Regions from separate parts of the Streptomyces sp. WAC04114 genome, predicted to be linked through region 3. Evidence: riboswitches for the same ligand, from Rfam matches in the RefSeq annotation. Region 3 holds a riboswitch; each other region holds the start of a gene.

The links. A riboswitch is a leader RNA that binds a small molecule or an ion and turns the genes downstream of it on or off. The one in region 3 is predicted to bind cyclic di-AMP.
Positions count from the first base shown of each region.
Region 1: linked by a shared signal. The riboswitch ahead of K4G64_RS24035 (M23 family metallopeptidase) and the one ahead of K4G64_RS06870 (LysM peptidoglycan-binding domain-containing M23 family metallopeptidase) in region 3 are both predicted to bind cyclic di-AMP.
Region 2: linked by a shared signal. The riboswitch ahead of K4G64_RS20155 (C40 family peptidase) and the one ahead of K4G64_RS06870 (LysM peptidoglycan-binding domain-containing M23 family metallopeptidase) in region 3 are both predicted to bind cyclic di-AMP.
Region 4: linked by a shared signal. The riboswitch ahead of K4G64_RS25920 (M23 family metallopeptidase) and the one ahead of K4G64_RS06870 (LysM peptidoglycan-binding domain-containing M23 family metallopeptidase) in region 3 are both predicted to bind cyclic di-AMP.

Region 1 is NZ_JAIGQA010000102.1:1,671-6,639, forward strand. It holds partial or broken gene K4G64_RS24020 (GNAT family N-acetyltransferase) at 1-314, opposite strand, end outside; gene K4G64_RS24025 (HPr family phosphocarrier protein) at 495-776, shown strand; gene K4G64_RS24030 (GntR family transcriptional regulator) at 1,060-1,755, opposite strand; gene K4G64_RS24035 (M23 family metallopeptidase) at 1,942-2,730, opposite strand; cyclic di-AMP (ydaO/yuaA leader) riboswitch at 2,743-2,907, opposite strand; gene K4G64_RS24040 (pitrilysin family protein) at 3,110-4,498, opposite strand; gene K4G64_RS24045 (M16 family metallopeptidase) at 4,495-4,969, opposite strand, start outside.
Region 2 is NZ_JAIGQA010000074.1:9,224-14,192, forward strand. It holds gene pcrA (DNA helicase PcrA) at 1-1,932, opposite strand, end outside; cyclic di-AMP (ydaO/yuaA leader) riboswitch at 2,247-2,420, shown strand; gene K4G64_RS20155 (C40 family peptidase) at 2,428-3,606, shown strand; gene K4G64_RS20160 (hypothetical protein) at 3,685-4,626, shown strand; gene K4G64_RS20165 (hypothetical protein) at 4,604-4,957, opposite strand.
Region 3 is NZ_JAIGQA010000014.1:65,962-70,930, reverse strand. It holds gene K4G64_RS06885 (glutamate dehydrogenase) at 1-760, shown strand, start outside; gene K4G64_RS06880 (TetR/AcrR family transcriptional regulator) at 858-1,469, shown strand; gene K4G64_RS06875 (SGNH/GDSL hydrolase family protein) at 1,669-2,454, opposite strand; gene K4G64_RS06870 (LysM peptidoglycan-binding domain-containing M23 family metallopeptidase) at 2,711-3,625, opposite strand; cyclic di-AMP (ydaO/yuaA leader) riboswitch at 3,630-3,791, opposite strand; gene K4G64_RS06865 (alpha-galactosidase) at 4,101-4,969, opposite strand, start outside.
Region 4 is NZ_JAIGQA010000117.1:8,485-13,453, reverse strand. It holds gene ribA (GTP cyclohydrolase II) at 1-13, opposite strand, end outside; gene K4G64_RS25935 (MarR family winged helix-turn-helix transcriptional regulator) at 146-661, opposite strand; gene K4G64_RS25930 (dihydrofolate reductase family protein) at 739-1,869, shown strand; tRNA gene K4G64_RS25925 (tRNA-Met) at 1,935-2,008, shown strand; cyclic di-AMP (ydaO/yuaA leader) riboswitch at 2,330-2,486, shown strand; gene K4G64_RS25920 (M23 family metallopeptidase) at 2,498-3,538, shown strand; gene K4G64_RS25915 (aldo/keto reductase) at 3,616-4,560, shown strand; gene K4G64_RS25910 (PrsW family intramembrane metalloprotease) at 4,577-4,969, opposite strand, start outside.

The DNA.
Region 1 (4,969 bases), on a different contig from region 3:
GCGGGCGTTCCGTCCGCGCCGATCCGGTCGTAGCGTACGGTGGCGATGAACTCGCCGCCGACCGTGGCCGCGAGTCCCACCCGGTCCACAAAGTCGTGGTGCGTGAAGCGGTGGACGTCCTTGGCGGACAGGCGAGGGTACGGCGCGAAGAAGCGGTAATACTTCGACTCGTCGGAGACCTGCTCATAGAAGCTGACCAGGCGATCGGCGTCATCAACGGTGATGGGCCGGATGCGCGCGGTACCCCCGTCGCGCAGCACCACGTCGGCTTCCCAGTGGGCGGGATACTCGTGCCGGTCCGGCGAGGTCTGCATGGGCCCCAGAGTACGGCTAGCGTCCGACAACGGGCGCGAGGCAGTCTGTGGAGGGCGTCAGTCGGGTCGAGGCCGCGATCCGACGGCACCCCGGGAGTGGGACGAGAGGACCGCTCCTGGTGGGCTTCACGATATGGGAAACTGGTCTAGACAACCCTGAACACCGAAGGGCAGCAACACATGGCTGAGCGCCGCGTCAACGTCGGCTGGGCCGAGGGCCTCCACGCCCGCCCCGCTTCCATCTTCGTCCGAGCCGCCACGGCCGCAGGCGTCCCGGTGACGATCGCCAAGGCTGACGGCAACCCCGTCAACGCGGCCTCCATGCTGGCCGTCCTCGGCCTCGGCGCCCAGGGGGGCGAGGAGATCGTCCTCGCCTCCGACGCCGAGGGCGCGGACGCCGCCCTGGACCGGCTCGCCAAGCTGGTCTCCGAGGGTCTCGAGGAACTGCCCGAGACCGTCTGATCCACCGAGTGCCCGATCCGGCGCACTGCGAGGGGCTCGCCCGACTCACCGGGCGGGCCCTTCGCCGTTCTCGGTCGGTGCGGTCGGGGCCCTGCCATTCCTGGTCGGCGCGGGTGGACCCCTGCCATTCACGGTCGGCGCGGGTGGGTCTTTCCCCCATTCCCGGGCGACACGATCGGACCCTTCATCCCATTACCCCTTCCACGCGGGGAGGAATTCCAAGAATCCGGGCAGCGGAAATAGCCCCCCGAGAATTGACTGCTCTTTGTATACGGCCGCCTTGTTAAAGCCGCGGGCTCGCCGTGTTTACGGGATGTTGCGAGTTCCTCACACGGCCGGCACGTTCCTCGGCGGAGCCGAACCGCAGGCGGTGCGCGCCCTTCGCACGCTCGGTGTGCAGCGCCGTGACCGCCCGCGCACGCTCGCCGTCCCCGCGCGCCACGGCGTCCACGATCGCGCCGTGCTCGGTCCAGGACTCCACCGGGCTGGCCGGCGCCTCCACGGCGTACATCCAGGCGATCTTGTGGCGGAGCTGGGTGAGCATCGAGATCAGCGCCGGGCTGCCGGAGGCTTGGGCGAGCGTCTCGTGGAACCAGCCGCCGAGAGAGCGCAGGTCGTCGCTGTTCCCGCGACGGGCCCGCTCCTGGCCCAGCCGCACCAGGCCCCGCAGGACCTTCAGATGCGCCTCGGTACGGCGCTGGGCGGCGCGGGCCGCACCGAGCGGCTCCAGCAGCATGCGCATCTCCAGCAGGTCGCCGGCCTCCTGCTCGGTGGGTTCCGCCACGCACGCGCCCGCGTGCCGGCGGGTCACCACGAAGCCCTCGGCCTCCAACGTGCGCAGCGCCTCCCGGACGGGCACCCGCGAGACGCCGTAGCGGCGTGCGAGGAGTTCCTCGGTGAGCCGGCTGCCGCGTGCGTGGACACCCGCGACGATGTCGTCCCGGATGGCCGTGCACACCGAGTGCGCGGGAATACGCATGACCGACCTCCGCTTAATCCCCGTGAAACGCCGACGAGCGACGTACGTTCCGTGACTCTATTGCAATGAGCCGGAATTTCCGACGGCAAGCGACAATCCATGGATATTTTTGGGACAGCAGGCGGTCGTAAACGCCGAAAGCCCCGGCTCGGGAGCCGGGGCTTTCGGGAAGCGGAGAGGTTCCGGTCAGAGACTCACGCCGTGCGAGCGGAGGTAGGCGACCGGGTCGATGTCCGAGCCGTACTCGGGGCTGGTGCGGGCCTCGAAGTGCAGGTGCGGGCCGGTGACGTTGCCGGTCGCGCCGGACAGGGCGATCTGCTGGCCCGGGGTGACCTGCTGGCCCACCGAGACGCCGATGGAGGACAGGTGGCCGTACTGGGTGTACGTCCCGTCGTTCATCTTGATGACGACCTGGTTGCCGTAGGAGCCGCCCCAGCCGGCCTCGACGACGGTGCCCGCGCCGACCGCGTGGACGGAGGTGCCGCTGGCGGCGTGGAAGTCGACACCGGTGTGGCTGCCGGAAGACCACAGGCCACTGCTGGCCTTGTAGCTGGTGGAGACGTACGAGCCGGAGATCGGGGCGACGAAGGTGTTCAGGCGCTTGCGCTCGGCCTCACGGGCGGCGCGCTCCTTGGCCGCTCGGGCCTTCTCGGCCGCCTCCTTGGCCCGCTCGGCCATCTCGGCGGCCTGCTTGCGGGCGGCCTCCTCGGCCTTCTGCTTGGCGGCGGCCTCATCGGCGGCGTGCCGCTGCGCGAGGGCCTGGGCGTCGATCTGCTGGGCCGCGGTGTCGCCCATGGTGACGACGGGCGTGAGACCGGTCTGCTCGGCACTGGGCTCGGCGGCGAAGGCAGCGGGGGCCGCCACGGTGCCGATCACGCCGGTGGTGGCGAGGGCCGCGACGCCCGCCGCGCGGGCGGTGGAGCGCTGCATCCTGCCGGGACGACGGTGCTTCCCGGTGGCGCGAGTGAACGCCATGTAGTGGCTGGTCCTTTCCTTCCCTCTCGCCTACCGGGTTAGCTGACGGGTTCGGAGCAGGAAGGTCTCCTACGGACTCCCTCGCGACTCGCGCGGGCGCCCGATTCACCCCAGGGACTGCGATGGGTCCCCGGCTCCCCTGGCTCGCGCCGTACGGGGACTCGGCGATGACTGTCCGGTGCCGCGGGTGCGGCGCACTGCCTGACGAACAGCCCGGATGACGCTAAGCGGCGCCACTTTCAATTCCCAAACGAATCCCGGCTTTTGTAGCGCATCCCACAGGGCAGACAGGCAACTCCCATCCCAATTCGGGCATAAAGGGGCCCTGGTGCCTTTGAAGACAACCAGGGCCCCCGCGCGCGTGCGGTGACGCGTGTCGCTACTCGGCGGCGACGACGGTGACTTCGCCGATGCCGAGGGCCTCGACCGGTGCCTTGATCTGCGCCGCGTCACCGACGAGGACGGTCACCAGACGGTCCACCGGGAAGGCGCTCACAGCCGCCGCGGTGGCCTCCACGGTGCCGGTCGCGGCGAGCTGCCGGTACAGCGTGGCCTGGTAGTCATCGGGCAGGTGCTGCTCGACCTGGTCGGCCAGCGTGCTCGCGACGGCCGCCGCCGTCTCGTACTTGAGCGGCGCCACACCCACCAGGTTCTGCACGGCGACGTCCCGCTCGGCGTCGGTCAGCCCCTCGGCGGCGAGGGTGCGCAGCACCGTCCACAGGTCCTGGAGGGCGGGGCCGGTGTTGGGCGTGTCGACGGAACCGCTGATGGCGAGCATCGCGGCGCCCGTGCCGTCCGGGGCGGACCTGAGGACCTGGCCGAACGCCCGTACGCCGTAGGTGTAGCCCTTCTCCTCGCGCAGGACGCGGTCCAGGCGGGAAGTGAGGGTGCCGCCGAGGCAGTACGTGCCGAGCACCTGCGCGGGCCACACGCGGTCGTGCCGGTCCGGCCCGATCCGGCCGATCAGCAGCTGCGTCTGGACGGCGCCGGGGCGGTCCACGATGACGACCCGGCCGGTGTCGTCGGCGGTGACCGGAGGCACGGGACGCGGCTCGGCCGAGGAGCCCGTCCAGGCACCCAGGGTGTCCCCGAGCAGGGCGTCCAGGTCGATGCCGGTGAGGTCGCCGACGACCACGACGGTGGCCGTGGCGGGGCGGACGTGCTTCTCGTAGAAGGCGCGTACGGCCGCGGAGTCGATGGCGGCGACGGTCTCCTCGCTGCCCTGCCGGGGCCGCGACATGCGCGAGTCCGCCGGGAACAGCTCCTTGGAGAGCTCCTTGGCACCGCGGCGCGAGGGGTTGGCCAGCTCGTGCGGGATCTCGTCGAGGCGGTTGTTGACCAGCCGCTCGACCTCGCTGTCGGCGAAGGCGGGCGCCCTCAGGGCGTCGGCGATCAGGCCCAGGCCCTTGGCGAGCCGGGAGGCGGGCACCTCCAGGCTGAGCCGGACACCGGGGTGGTCGGCGTGCGCGTCGAGGGTGGCGCCGGCGCGCTCCAGTTCCGCAGCGAAGTCCTCGGCGGAGTGCTTGTCGGTGCCCTCGGAGAAGGCCCGGGCCATGATCGTGGCCACACCGTCGAGTCCGGCCGGTTCGGCCTCCAGGGGGGCGTCCAGCAGCACCTCCACGGCGACGACCTGCTGGCCGGGGCGGTGGCAGCGCAGCACCGTCAGGCCGTTGCCGAGCGTGCCGCGCTCGGGGGCCGGGAAAGCCCACGGCCGGGCGTCGCCCGCCTGCGGCCGGGGGTGGAAGTCCATCGTGGCGAGCTCGGTCACTTGGCCGCCTCCTCGTTCTCGTCGGTGGCCGCGGCTGCGGTGTCGTCGGTGGTGCCGGCGTCCTCGGCGCTCTCGTCGGCGACGGGCTCGTAGACGAGCACCGCGCGGTTGTCGGGTCGCAGGCGGGCCTTGGCAACCTCCTGGACCTCCTCCGCCGTGATCTCCAGCACGCGCTGGACGGCGGTCAGGGCGAGCTGCGGGTCTCCGAAGAGCACGGCGTACCGGCACAGTTCGTCGGCGCGGCCCGCGACCGTGCCGAGCCGGTCCAGCCACTCGCGCTCCAACTGGGCCTGGGCGCGCTCCATCTCCTCGGGCGTGGGGCCCTCCTCGGCGAACCGGGCGAGCTCCTCGTCGATGGCCGCCTCGATGACCGGAACCTCCACGTCACCGGACGTCTTCACGTCCAGCCACCCCAGGGAGGGCGCACCGGCGAGCCGCAGCAGGCCGAAGCCGGCCGCCACAGCCGTACGG
Region 2 (4,969 bases), on a different contig from region 3:
GGTGTGCAGGGTCATCAGGGTGATGACGCCGTCGCCGTCCTCCTCGTCGGGGATCTGGTCGGAGTCGGCGACCAGCGCGACCTGTTCGAGGAAGTCGGACAGGGTGCCCCGCTCGTCCTCGCCGCGCTCCTGCTCGAACTCCATGGCGACGGCCGCGAGTTCCTGGAGGTTCTCGATCCGGGTCTCGTCCTGCGGGTCGGTGGAGGCCTGGAGTTCGGCGAGGTAGCCGGTGCGCTCCAGGACGGCCTCCAGCACCGTGGCCGGTCCGGCACCGGACTCGACGACGGTGCGGAGGTCCTCCATCAGCGTGTTGAACCGCTTGACGGCGTTGGTGGAGCGCGCGGCCATGCCGTACGCCTCGTCGACGCGCTTGAGGGCCTGCGGGAAGCTGATCTTCTCGCGCTGGGACAGGGCGTCGATCATCGCCTCGGCGCGGTCGCCGATGCCCCGCTTGGGGACGTTGAGGATCCGGCGCAGCGGCACCGAGTCCTCCGGGTTGGCGAGCACGCGCAGGTAGGCCAGGACGTCCCGGACCTCCTTGCGCTCGTAGAAGCGGACGCCGCCGACGACCTTGTAGGGCAGGCCGACGCGGATGAAGATCTCTTCGAAGACACGGGACTGGGCGTTGGTGCGGTAGAAGACGGCGACGTCGCCAGCCTTCGCGTCGCCCGCGTCGGTGAGGCGGTCTATCTCCTCGGCGACGAACTGCGCCTCGTCGTGCTCGGTGTCGGCGACGTAGCCGGTGATCTGCGCGCCGGTGCCCGCGTTGGTCCACAGGTTCTTGGGGCGGCGGGACTCGTTGCGCTCGATGACGGCGTTGGCGGCGCTGAGGATCGTCTGCGTGGAGCGGTAGTTCTGCTCGAGCAGGATGGTCGTCGCGTCCGGGTAGTCCTCCTCGAACTGGAGGATGTTGCGGATGGTCGCGCCGCGGAAAGCGTAGATCGACTGGTCGGCGTCACCCACCACGCACAGCTCGGCGGGCGGGACCTCCGCCTCGGGCGGGACGTCGACGGGGTGCTCGGAGGTGCCGACGAGCTCGCGGACCAGGGCGTACTGGGCGTGGTTGGTGTCCTGGTACTCGTCCACCAGCACATGGCGGAAGCGGCGGCGGTAGTGCTCGGCAACGTCCGGGAAGGCGCGCAGCAGGTTGACCGTCGTCATGATCAGGTCGTCGAAATCGAGGGCGTTCGCCTCGCGCAGCCGCGACTGGTACATGGCGTATGCCTGGGCGAGGGTCTTCTCGAAGCCGTCGGTGGCCTGGGCGGCGAAGTCCTCCTCGTCGATCAGCTCATTCTTCAGGTTGCTGATCTTGGCGCTGAAGGACTTGGGCGGGAAGCGCTTGGGGTCGAGGTCCAGGTCGCGGCAGACCAGGGCCATCAGGCGCTTGGAGTCGGCGGCGTCGTAGATCGAGAAGGAGGAGGTGAAGCCGAGCTTCTTGCTCTCCCGGCGCAGGATGCGCACGCACGCGCTGTGGAAGGTCATGACCCACATGGCGTTGGCGCGCGGGCCGACGAGCTGCTCGACGCGTTCCTTCATCTCGCCGGCGGCCTTGTTGGTGAAGGTGATCGCCAGGATCTGGCCCGGGTGCACGTCCCGCTCGGCGAGCAGGTGGGCGATGCGGTGCGTGAGCACCCGGGTCTTGCCGGAGCCGGCTCCGGCCACGATGAGCAGCGGGGAGCCGGAGTGGACGACGGCGGCGCGCTGGTTGTCGTTCAGCCCTTCCAGCAGCGCGGCGGAGTCGATCACCGGGCGGGGGGCGCCGTCGCGGTAGTAGGCGTCCCGGTCCGGGGGCGCGTCGAACTTCCCGCCGAACAGATCGTCCGGAATCGGCTCCGGTACGTGATCGTCCTCGGGTGGCGGCGGGGGCTCGTGGGCCGGGCCCCGCTGGGCCTGGAGGTTCGCCAGGAAGTTGTCGTCAAAGAGGCTGCTCATCGCTCTCCGAGTCTAGGGCGCCCCACTGACAGCCCGCCGCCGCCCTGAGAACATCGCCCGCCGCCAGGGCTTCCGCGGGCCGGACCGGCGGCGCGTTGTCGCCCTCCATGACCGCCTGATCACGGCCTGCTACGCCCCCGCAATTACGAATGAGTCGTGACTAATCCCCCTTGATCGCTCACTCTCGGCAACGCTCATGAGTGAGGTCACGAAAATGTATCGGGCATATCACCCATCAACCTTCACAGGGGCCACACGAGTTGGCTACCGTGCGACCAGGCCGCATGACCCCCACCGGCGAACGTCGCCGGGCCGCGCGGCCTCCGCCGAGTCCGGCACGCCGCAGCGGCAGCCGGAGCCGGGGACCCAACCGTGAACCTGGGGTGAATCGGCCCGACTCCCTGTACGGAGACGGCCGTAGGGCAAACCTTCCGAACCACCCGCCCGAACCCGACAGCTAACCCGGTAGGCGGAACGTGGAAGGAGTCGCCTCCCTTGGCGTCGCACCGCAAGTCGCGTCCTACGGGTTCGCGCGTGGCAGGTATACGGACCCCCGCCCTCGCAACGGCGGCCCTCACCTCCGTGGCCCTGCTGTCCCAGTCGGCCAACGCCGCCCCCGCGGCCGACGACAAGCCCAGCCTGGAGGAAGTCGAGAAGAAGGTCGACGACCTGTACCGCCAGGCCGAGTCGGCGACCGACAAGTACAACGCGGCCAAGGAGAAGACCGCGAAGCAGCGCAAGCGCGTCGACACCCTCCTCGACGACGTCGCCGAGCGCACCCAGAAGCTCAACGAGGCGCGCGAGGAGCTGGGCTCCTTCGCCTCCGCCCAGTACCGCACCGGCGCCGCCGCCCCGGACACCGCGACGTTCCTGCTCGCGGACACCCCGCAGGACTACTTCGACCAGACCCAGCTGATGGACCGGATGACCGGCCGGCAGAAGGTCGCGGTCGACGACTACGTCACGCAGCAGTCCGAGACGATGAAGAAGCGCCAGGAGGCCACCGAGAGCCTCGAGACGCTCACCGACTCGCAGGCCGGCCTGAGGACGGCCAAGGCCACCGTCCAGCGCAAGCTCGCCGACGCGCGCGAGCTGATGTCGAAGCTGACCGCCGAGGAGAAGGCCCGGCTCGCGGCGATCGAGAAGGAGAAGCAGGCGGAGGCCGCCCGCAAGGCCGACGAGCTGGCCCGGCAGCAGGCCGCGCAGCAGAAGGCGCAGGAGGAGGCGGCTCAGCAGCAGGACAGCGGGTCCTCCTCGTCGGGGTCGTCGGGTTCCGACTCGTCCTCCTCGACGGCACCGGCCGACTCCTCGTACGCCACCAAGGCCGACAAGGCACTCGCCTTCGCCCGGGCCCAGATCGGCAAGCCGTACGTGTGGGGCGCGGTCGGACCCGGCTCCTACGACTGCTCCGGTCTCACCCAGGCCGCCTGGAAGGCCGCGGGCGTCACCCTGCCGCGCACGACCTACGACCAGGTGAACGCCGGCACCACGGTCCCGCTCTCCCAGGCCCGGCCCGGCGACCTCGTCTTCTTCTACGACGACGTCACCCACGTCGGGATCTACATCGGCAACGGCATGATGATCCACGCCCCGAAGCCCGGCACGTACGTGCGCGAGGAGTCGGTCTACTACGACGGCGAGTCCGCGATCCACAGCGTGGTGCGCCCCGCCTGAGAAGTGCCGCCACGTTTTTGAGGGGCACACGCGCGTGCCCCTCTCACAACCGACGCGGCGCTCTCTAGCATCGGCACTATGTCCGGTACCTCCCCGTTTGCCACCTGGTGGTCGACGTATGCGCTGGCGACCGGCATCGTGTCGGTCGGTCTCGACTCGGCGGGGTACGGGGTCCTCTCCCGCGTCGCCCTCGGCCTGGCCTGCGCCGCCTGGCTGGTGGCCGTCGCGGGCCTCGCCCAGCGCAGGCACGGCGTGTGGCGGTCGGAGACACCGGCCGCGCTCACCACCGTGGCGGCGACCGCCGTCCTCGGCACCGGCTTCTCAGCGGCGGGCCTGCAGCCCGTCGCCGAGGCGCTGCTGGCCCTCGCCATACTGCTCTGGGCGGTACTGCTCACCGCGGAGGCTCAGGGGCGGCGCGGGACGGTGTTCCTGCGCTGTGTGGCCACCGAAGGGCTCGCCGTGCTCGGCGCGACGCTCGCCGCGGCGGATTCGGCGGCCTGGCTCGCCCACGCGGCCCTGGTGCTGTTCTGGCTGGGGCTCGCCCTCTACTGCTTCGCCCTGTTCCGCTTCCAGCCCCGGCAGGTGGAGGAGGGGCGCGGGGACCACTGGCTCGCGGCCGGCGCCCTCGCCGTCTCCTCCATGGCCGGGGCGAAACTCCTCAGCGCCGACAGCTCGCGCCTGTACCTGTGGAACGAGGAGAACACCAGCGCCCTGCGCACGACGACCGTCACGCTGCTCGTGCTCGCGCTGATCGCCTGCGTCGCCCTGCTCCTCGCCGAGCTGTTCTGGCCCCGGCACCACTACGACGTGCGGCGCTGGGCGACCGTGTTCGCCGCGGTCGTGACCGCCACGGCCACCCTGGCGGTCGCCGCCGCGCTCGACGTCGCCTGGCTCGACGCGGCCGGGGAGGTGCTGCTGTGGATCGCGGTGGCCGCCTGGCTCGCGTGCACCGCCTGGGCTCTCGCCGCCGCCCGGGCCGGCACCCGGCGCTCCCGGGTCAGGTCCAGAGCACGGCGATGAAGATGTTCGCCGTGGTCAGCAGACCCACCAGGCCGAAGAGGCCCTTGTCCACCTTCTCGTCGTCCCGCTTCACGTAGACCAGGCCGAGGATCACGATCAGCAAGGCCAGCTTCACGCCGATCTTCACGTTGTCCACGGACTGGTCGTCGGCCTGGTTGAGGCCGACCAGGATCACCCCGGTGACCAGCATCGTGAACGCGCCGTGCAGCATCGCGGGGGTGAAGCGGGCGGTACCCTCGCCCATCGCCTTCATCTGGGTGAGGAAACCACCCAGGAGCGAGGCGATGCCGATGATGTGGAGGCCGACGAAGAGGTGGATGAGTACGTCCATGAGGCCGGAGCC
Region 3 (4,969 bases):
CGAGGCCGAGGCCCGGCGGCGGCTGCGGGACGCGTTCGCGGTCGAGGTCGACGGCATCGGTCTGGACGAGCTGGTCGGCGGCTGCGGTGTGGCGGAGGCGGCCCTGGCCGCCCTGGACCGGGCCGGTGTGCCGTACCCCGGGACGCGGGTCGCGCTCCAGGGTCTCGGCACCATGGGCGGGGCCACGGCGCGCTTCCTCACGCGCGCGGGGCTCACGGTCGTGGCCGTCGCCGACCTCAAGGGCACGATCGCCAACCCGGCGGGCCTCGACGTCGAGGCGCTGCTCGCCGCGCGGGACGCCCACGGCACGGTGGACCGCTTGGCGCTGCGCCCCGGCGACCGCGAACTGCCGGGCGACGCCTGGCTGTCGGCCGACGCGGACGTGCTGGTGCCGGCGGCCGTGTCGTACGCGATCGACACCGTGAACCAGGAGCGGATCACCGCCCGCTGGGTCGTGGAGGCGGCCAACATGCCCGTACGGCCGGAGGCGGAGGTGCTGCTCGCCGCGCGCGGGGTGACTGTGCTGCCGGACGTCGTGGTCAACTCGGGGACGAACGCCTGGTGGTGGTGGACGCTGTTCGGGGACATCGACGCCGACGCCGAGGAGGCGTTCGCGTACACCCGCCGCTCGATGCGAACGCTGGTCGAGCGGATGCTGGACCGCGCGCGGGCCGACGGGACGACACCGCGCGCGGCCGCCCACGCGATCGCGGCGGACCGGCTGCCGGTGATCGCGGAGCGGTTCGGCTGGTTCCGGTGAGGCGCCCGCCCTCCGCGGCGGCAGCCGGCTCGGGCCCTGCCGGACAGGCCGAAAACACCCCGTCGAGGGGCCGTGGGCGCGTGGGTAGGGTGACGGCGTGACGAGAGTCCGGTTGAGTGTGGCCCAGCGGCGCGGGGATCTGCTGCGGGCCGCCATCGAGCAGATCGAGGCGAGGGGTGTGGCGGCGGTCCGGATCGCCGATGTGGCCTCGGTGCTCGGCGTGAGCAACGCGCTGGTCCTCTATCACTTCTCCACGAAGGAGCAGTTGGTCGCCGCCGCGTTCCGGCACGCGGCGGAGGGCGACCTGGCGCATCTTCGCAAGCTGCTCGGCCGCCGTTCACCGGCGCTGCGCCGGCTGCGGTCGGCCGTGCGGTGGTACGCCCCCACCGGGCCGGCCAAGGGCTGGCGGCTGTGGATCGAGGGCTGGGCGGCGGCGCTGCGCGACCCCGTGCTGCGGGAAGTCGCCCAGGATCTCGACCGGCAGTGGAAGGCGGCGCTCGCCGAGGTCATCGCGGAGGGGGTGGCGGCCGGCGAGTTCCGCTGCCCGGACCCGGCCGGCACGGCCTTCCGGCTCACCGCCCTTCTCGACGGTCTCGCCGTGCAGCTGACGTCCTACGCCGGCGCGGTGCCGCGAGCCCGGGCCCAGGAGTGGGTGGAGGAGGCACTGGCCCGCGAGTTGGGCCTGACGCGGGAGCGGCCGCCGCCCTGACGGCGTCGCGAAAACGGCAGCGGCCCGGCGAAGCCCGGCACCCCCCGACCACCGCAACCACCCGCACCCCCGGCCGCCGGAACCGCCGGCGCCCCGAAGCGCCTCACAGGCCCGGCTCGCCCCGGAAGCCCGGCCCAGGACGCGTGCGGGCCGTGCCGGGGGTCCCACCCGGCACGGCCCGCACGCGCAGGAGCCGCCCTTACGCCACCGACGCGATCCGCATTTTGATGTCGTCCGCCGACAGCGCCCCCTTGGCCGTCACATGGTCGCCCGACGACTCCCCGCGCAGCCGGCGCCCGATCCACGGCACCAGGAACTCCCGCGCCCAGGCGACGTTGTCGCGCCGCATGTCGAAAGCGCCGCGCGGGGGCAGCGGGGGCCACGCCTGCTCGGGGTCGGCCGGCACGTCGAGGCCGAGCACCTGGCCCGCGCGGAGCGCCACGCGCGTGTGCCCCTCGGGCGACAGGTGCAGCCGGTCGGCGTCCCAGGCCCTGCGGTCCTGCACGCTGCGCAGGGACCACAGGTCCAGGACCGGGCAGCCGTACCGGTCGGCGATGGCCCGGACGTGTCCGTTGTACGTGGCGATCTTGCCGCGCAGGTGCTTGAGCACGGGCACGCCACGGGTGTCGAACCCGGTCGTCACCATGACCGTGCCGGACACGGCGGTGAGCTGGACCAGCGCCCGTTCGAAACGCTCGGCCACCTCGTCCGGGTCGGTACCGGGCCGGATGAGGTCGTTGCCCCCGGCGCAGAACGAGACGAGGTCCGGGGCCATCTCGACGGCCCGCGGAACCTGGTCCGCCACGATCTGGTCGAGGAGCTTTCCGCGTACGGCGAGATTGGTGTACCGGAAGTCGCCCTCGGGCCTGCGGTCGGCGAGCAGGACGGCGAACCGGTCGGCCCAGCCGACGAACGCCCCGTCGGGACCGGGATCGCCGACGCCCTCGGTGAAGCTGTCCCCCAGCGCCACGTACGACCCGATCACTGCTCTGCTGTCACTCTTCGAATCGTCTGCCACAACAGCTCATGATTCACCTTCGAATGTGACCTACGCGACCGTAGGAAGGAGTTGACGGGCGGTGAGATAAGCCACTCCTAAAGTGTTCGCCAACTTCGGAATACACCGCTTGTCAGGGATGCTCCGGCTGCGGACCGGCGGCCATCCGCACACACCGAAGGCCGGACCCGGGGATCGGGGTCCGGCCTTCGGAGGCGCGTCAGGCAGGTGGTCGTGCGGTCGGTCAGCCGACGGAGACGCCGTGCGAGCGCAGGAAGGCGACCGGGTCGACGTCGGAGCCGTAGTCCGGCGTGGTGCGGATCTCGAAGTGCAGGTGCGGTCCGGTCACGTTGCCGGTCGCGCCCGACAGGCCGACCTGCTGCCCGGCCGTCACGGTCTGGCCGGCCGAGACGGAGAGCTGGGACAGGTGGGCGTACTGGGCGTAGTGGCCGTCCTTCAGCTTGATGACGACCTGGTTGCCGTACGCGCCGCCCCAGCCGGCGGAGACGACCTCGCCCGCACCGACGGCCTTGAGGGAGGTGCCGGTCGGGACGACGAAGTCGACACCGGTGTGGTAGCCGCTGGACCACATGCTGCCGGACATGCGGTACGGGGTGCCGACGGTGGCACCGTCCACCGGGAGGGCGTAGCCGCTGGAGTTGCTCGCGGCCGCGGGCTTGGCGGCGGCCGGCTTGGCGGCGGTCTCCTTCTTCGGGGCCGACTCGGCGGCGGACGGCTTCTGGGCGGAGGCCTTCGGAGCGGCCGGGGCCGAGGACTTCGGGGCGCTCGCGGCCTTCTTGCCGATCGACAGCGTCAGGCCGGGGTGGATCAGCGACGGGTCGGAGCCGACGGCGTCACGGTTGTCCGAGTAGAGCTTCTTCCAGCCCCCGCTCACGTGCTGGTCGTCGGCGATCTTCGCGAGGTAGTCACCGGCCGTCACGGTGTACGTGCGGGCACCGTTGGCCTTTTCGGCTGCCTTCTTCTCGGCGGCCGGAGCGGACTGGACGGCCTTTTCCGGAGCCGACTGAGGGGTGGCGGCGTGGGCGCCGGCGGCCCCCATGAGCGGCAGGGCGAGGGCGGCCCCGCCGGTTCCGGCGACGGCGATGGAGCGGGTGAAACGCTGGGTCTTGGGACGGCGGTGCTTACCCTTCGCGGGCATGGCGAATTCCTCTCCGTCGCCTGCGAGGTGAGCTGTCGGGTGCGAGCTGGAGATGCCCGGCCGCGCCGTGGCGCGACTTAACCCCAAGCCGTTCCGGGAACCGGAACAGGCGTCTTACCTGTGGGTCCCCCGCTCCTGCCGTACGTCGGGTCAGTGTGTGCGGACTCCGGGCGGCGGCAGGATTAGGCGTCCGTCCGGATTGGTGTGGAACGTAAGCGACCGAGACGCAATGGGACAAGCTTGCGGTTGCGCGTGACGGTGTTTTCCCTGACGTGTCGACACAAGTGCCGTCACCGAGCGTGGATTACCGATCTCCCGCATTCCTCAATGAGCCTGAATAGCGCCAGAATTACGTGAACATGGCGACAACACATCGTCACGAATATGACGATGGTCACGCACCCCGATCTCATCTCCTTTGCGATCGGGGCACGTTATCCCTTAACTGCCGAATCCCCCTATTCGGACAGAACGACTACTTCCGCTTAAGGCGGACGACCGCGGCGTCCAGATCCCCGCGCAGGCCGACGCGAAGTCCGTGGTGCAGCAGTACGGCCCCTCGGTGGACTTCGCCCGTTTCGAGGCATTCGTACGAAGCTGTCGGATCCAGGCCGCGCAGTCGGAGCGCCGGCACGGGCTCGCCGTAACGCTGCGCCTGGAGCCAGGCGAGGACGACAGTCTCGTCGCCGAGGACGTACTGCACGGCACTCACGCCGCCCTCCGGGGGACGCAGCCGGTACAGGTCGCCGCGCTGCACCACGGGCCGGATCTCCTTGTACAGCGCCACCCACTCCCGTGCCTCGGCGAGCTCCTCGTGCGTCCACCGCGTGAGGTCGCCGCCGACACCGAGCACCCCGGCCATGGCGCTGACGAACCGGAACCGCAGGGAGCTGGCCCGCCGGTTGAGCATGGCGTTCGGGCTGTCGGTGACCCAGGCGGCCATGACCCGGGCCGGGTGGATCTGGCTGAAGCCGTGCTGGATGGCGAGCCGGTCGAGCGGGTCGGTGTTGTCGGAGGTCCACACCTGGTCCGTCCGGCTCAGCACGCCGAGGTCGATCCGCCCGCCGCCACCCGAGCAGGACTCGAAGGCCACACCCGGGTGAGCGGCCCGCAGCCGGTCCAGCAGGGCGTACAGGCCGTGCACGTGGTCGACCCACAGTCGCTGCGGGTAGGGGTCGTCCGGCCAGCCGGCGTCGGTGAAGCAGCGGTTGAAGTCCCACTTGACGTAGTCGACGGGAGCACTGGAGAGAAGCCCGTGGAGCTGCTCCCAGAGGTACTCCCGGACGTCCTCGCGGGCGAGATTGAGTACGAGCTGATTGCGGAATTCCGTCCGCTTTCGTCCTG
Region 4 (4,969 bases), on a different contig from region 3:
GGGTGTCGGGCATGCGGGGCCTCCGGGTTCCGTTCCTGTTCGGCTGCACAGCCGTAGTGCTTCAGATTTGAAGCAGATCCACGATCGGAACCCTACTCGTGCTTGAAATTTGAAGCAATGAGAATCCGACCCGGTGTGATGCGCGTCACGAACAGGACGGCGACGACCTCCGCCGCCACGGCACGTCGTCCGCCGCCGGCCGGGTCCCGTCCTCCTGGAGCCCCTGCGCGATCGCCGCGGAGATCTCCTCCAGCTGCCCCACCTGCTCCTCGCTGAGCCGGTCGAACAGGAAGCCCCGCACGGTCTCGACATGACCCGGCGCCGCCCGCTCCAGCACGGCGAATCCCTCGTCCGTCAGCGCCGCGATGCTGCCGCGCCTGTCGTGGCGGCAGGCCTCGCGCCGCAGCATCCCGTCCTTCTCCAGCCGCGTGACCGCGTACGTCAGCCGGCTGCGCGTGATCTTCAGCCGCTCGGCGAGATCGGTCATGCGCAGCCGCCGTTCCGGGGACTCCGACAGGACCGACAGGATGGAGTAGTACAGGTGCGGCATGCCGGCGTCCTGCTGGAGCTGCCGGTCGATCGCGTCCTCCAGGAGCAGCGAGGCGGCGATGTAGGCGCGCCAGGCGCGCTGCTCATCGGGGCTGAGCCAGCGAGTCGTCATGCCGCCAGTGTAGGTTTGTTTCAAACTTGAACCAAGCCCTGTCCCGTCCCGCCGTCCCGACCAGCCGCGGAGCACCGATGCCTCACCCGTACGTCCTGCTGTCCGCCGCCGTCTCCCTCGACGGCTACCTGGACGACACCGGACCCGACCGGCTGCTCCTGTCCGGCCCGGCCGACTTCGACCGGGTCGACGAGGTCCGGGCCGGTGTCGACGCCATCCTGATCGGCGCCGGCACCATCCGCGCCGACAACCCGCGGCTGCTGGTGTACTCGGAGCAGCGCCGGGCCGCCCGCACGGCCGCCGGCAAGCCCGAGTACCCCCTCAAGGTCACCGTCAGCGGCTCCGGCGACCTCGACCCGGACGCCCGCTTCTGGCACACCGGCGGCGAGAAGGTCCTCTACACCACCGACCGGGGCGCCGAGCGGGCCCGGGCCCTGGGCCTCGCCACCGACGTCGTCCCGCTCGGCGCCGACCTCGACTGGCGGCGGCTGCTCACGCACCTGCACGACGTCCGGGGTGTGGGGCGGCTCATGGTCGAGGGCGGCGGCATGATCCACACCCAGCTCCTCACCCAGGGCCTCGCCGACGAACTCCAGCTGGTCCTCGCCCCGCTCTTCGTGGGCGACCCCCGGGCCCCCCGTCTCTTCGGCCCCGGCGGCTACCAGGGCGGCCGGCTCCGGCTGCGGGAGTCGCGGCAGATCGAGGACGTGGTCCTGATGCGCTACGAGCCGACCGCCCCGGGGACCGGCCCCCTGCCTGTCGCCGCCGACCACCACTGGCTGGCCCTCGCCTGCGAGCTGGCCGAACGGTGTCCGCCGTCGGACACGGCGTTCAGCGTGGGCGCGGTCGTGGTCGCCGCCGACGGCACGGAACTGGCCCGCGGCCACTCCCGCGAGGCCGGCGACCCGGTCGTGCACGCCGAGGAGGCGGCCCTCGCCAAGCTCGATCCGGCCGACCCGCGCCTGCCCGGCGCAACGGTGTACAGCAGCCTGGAGCCGTGCGCCCGCCGCGCCTCGCGCCCCGCTCCCTGCGCCCGGCTGATCCTCGACGCGGGTGTACGGCGGGTCGTCACGGCCTGGCGCGAGCCCGACACCTTCGTCACGGACGCCGACGGCAGCGGCCTCCTCGCGGCCGAGGGGGTGGAGGTCGTCGTCCTCCCGGAACACGAGGATCGGGCCAAGGCGCCGAACCGGCATCTGCCGGGCTGAGCGCGGCCCGGTCGGTGGGTGTGCGCGAGTGGTCCCGCGGATGGCGTACACTGGTGACACAACGACGCGGGGTGGAGCAGCTCGGTAGCTCGCTGGGCTCATAACCCAGAGGTCGCAGGTTCAAATCCTGTCCCCGCTACTGAAGGCCGAGGGCCGGAATCCGAAAGGGTTCCGGCCCTCGGTGTTTTCTCGATGTCGCCCCGGTACTTTCCCGCTGGTTGCCTCGGTAGCTCACTACGGTCGGTGAGCGAACCGTCCCGTTCCGCATAACAACTGACGCACCGTCAAAAACCGTCAGTCACTTGCGATGCGGTCAACTCGCCCGATTTGGTCCGGTCATGGCAGGTAAGTCCGCGCGAAAAAGGTTAATGATCAAGTGGAACCGCTGGAATACCCCTCGCGCCTCCATTAACGTTCGATAACGCAGCGCGGTCGTCCCAGCCGTCACAGAAGGCGGCTCCGTGCGCACGCGCCGAATCCCGAAAGGGAACCGGGGAACCACCACTTGGGGTGAATCGGGCGGATGCCACCGTGGAAGCACGGCAGGTATACGCGCGTAGGAGACCTTCCTGCTCCGAACCCGTCAGCTAACCCGGTAGGCGAGAAGGAAGGAAAGGAGTACGCCCACGTGGCGTCCAACCGGCTTGCCCCCGCGGCCCCGTACGCGCCGAAGCGCGAGAACGACACCTTCGGCTTCGGCGGCCAGCGCACCGACGAGGGCCCGTTCCAGGAGTGGAACCCCACCGAGGAGTCCATCCGTCCCGTCCGTGGCCGGCATCGCGTCACCAAGCAGCGCGGCGGAGGTCTCGCCCGCAGCTCCACCGTCCTGGGCGTCGGTGTCATAGCCGCCGTGGGCGCCGGCGGCATGGCCAGTGCCCAGACCGGCAAGCCCCCGGTGTCCATCTCCGTGCCGGACCTGCCCTCGGTGGGTTCCCTCATCTCGGACGACGACACCCCCGAAGGTTCCGCCACCCCGCTCAGCAGCCTCGGCACCGCCGCCGCGGACACGGCGGAGGACGCGTCCGGCGCCCGTGCCGGCGCCGGTGACGCGCTGCGCGCCCGGATCATGGCGCAGGTCGAGCACCAGCAGGAGCAGATCGAGACCAAGGCCGCCGAGGACGCCGCTGCCGCCGCCGAGAAGGCGGCCAAGGAAGCGGTCGCCAAGGCGGAGCAGGAAGCCAAGGCCAAGGCCGCCGAGGCCAAGAGGAAGGCGGAGGAGGAGGCCGAGAAGAAGGCCGAGGCCGAGCGGCTCGCCGCCCTCGCCAAGCAGTTCACGCTGCCGACCTCCTCGTACACCCTCACCTCGACGTTCGGCCAGGCCGGCGCCTACTGGTCCTCCGGCTACCACACCGGCCTCGACTTCGCCGCCCCCACGGGCACACCGATCAAGGCCGTCCACAGCGGCACCATCACCGAGGCGGGCTGGAACGGCTCCTACGGCTACAAGACCGTCCTCACCCTCGATGACGGCACCGAGATCTGGTACGCGCACCAGTCCTCCATCGGCGTCAGCGTCGGCCAGAAGGTCAGCACCGGCGACGTCATCGGCCGCGTGGGCGCCACCGGCAACGTCACCGGGGCGCACCTGCACCTCGAGGTCCACTCCGGTGGATCCGCCAGTGGCATCGACCCGCTGGCCTGGCTGCGGGGCAAGGGACTGAACCCGTAAGCGGTACACCCGGTGTTTACGGGAGTTTTGCATCCGTAGCGGAATGAGGTCTTCCCTTGCGGTCGTTGACACCGGGCATGACGTCTCTTCGTAAGCTCGGTACTTCCGACCTCGAGGTCTTCCCCCTCGCCCTCGGTGGCAACGTCTTCGGCTGGACCGCCGACCAGGAGCGGTCGTTCGCCGTCCTCGACGCCTACACCGCCGCCGGCGGCAACTTCGTCGACACCGCCGACGTGTACTCGGCGTGGGTCGACGGCAACCAGGGTGGTGAGTCCGAGACGATCCTCGGCACGTGGCTCGAAGCACGCGGCAACCGCTCCGACGTCGTCGTCGCCACGAAGGTCAGCCAGCACCCCGAATTCCGGGGCCTGTCCGCCGCCAACATCAAGGCCGCCGCCGACGCCTCCCTGCGACGCCTGCGCACCGACCACATCGACCTCTACTACACGCACTTCGACCAGCCCGAGGTGCCCGTCGAGGAGATCATCGGCGCGCTCGACGAACTCGTGAAGGCCGGCAAGGTGCGGCACATCGCCGCCTCCAACATCTCCGCCGAGCGGCTGCGGGCGTCCCTGGAATTCTCCGACCGCGAGGGCCTCGCCCGGTACGTCGCCCTCCAGCCGCACTACAACCTGGTCTCCCGAGACACGTACGAGGGCGAGCTCCAGGACCTCGCCGAGCGGGCCGGCCTCGCCGCCGTCCCGTACTACGCGCTCGCGTCCGGCTTCCTCACGGGCAAGTACCGGCCCGGTACGCGGGTCGAGAGCGCGCGGGCGGGCGGCGCCGCCAAGCATCTGGAGACCGAGCGGGGGCGGCGGGTTCTCGACGCCCTCGACGAGGTCGCCGCAGCGCACGACGCTCCCGTCGCCACGGTGGCCCTGGCCTGGCTCGCCGCTCAGCCGACCGTGGCGGCGCCGATCGCCTCCGCGCGGACGGTGGAGCAGCTGTCCGCGCTGCTCGGCGTGGGGGAGCTGACGCTCTCGGAGGCCGAGGTGGCACGGCTCACGGAGGCCTCGGCCTGAGCGGGACCCGGGAGCCCTAGGAGCGGTAGGGGTTGTACGCGGGGTACGCCGTCGGCTGGTGGCCGTACCCGTACACCCCGTACACCGGCCAGGGCGGGGCCGTCACCGGGACCGGAGGGGCGGTGATCCGGGCCGCGTGGTCCAGCGCGGGGCGGGCCACCTCCCGGCGCCGCCACAGTTCGCCGAGCAGTTCCCGCTCCCGTACGGCGAAGTCCGCCCCGGGGCTGCCTCGCCGGGCCCGGTGCCGCAGGAACGCCAGGGACGTCGCGTACGCCTCGTAGCGGGCCACCTCCCGGGCCGCCGCCCTGCCCGCGTGCCGGCGGGCGTACTGCCGGGCGATCCGCCGGGCCCGCATCGAGCCGAGCGCGTACGGCTCGGCCGGGGTCAGCCAGCCGGCCACGGCGTAGGC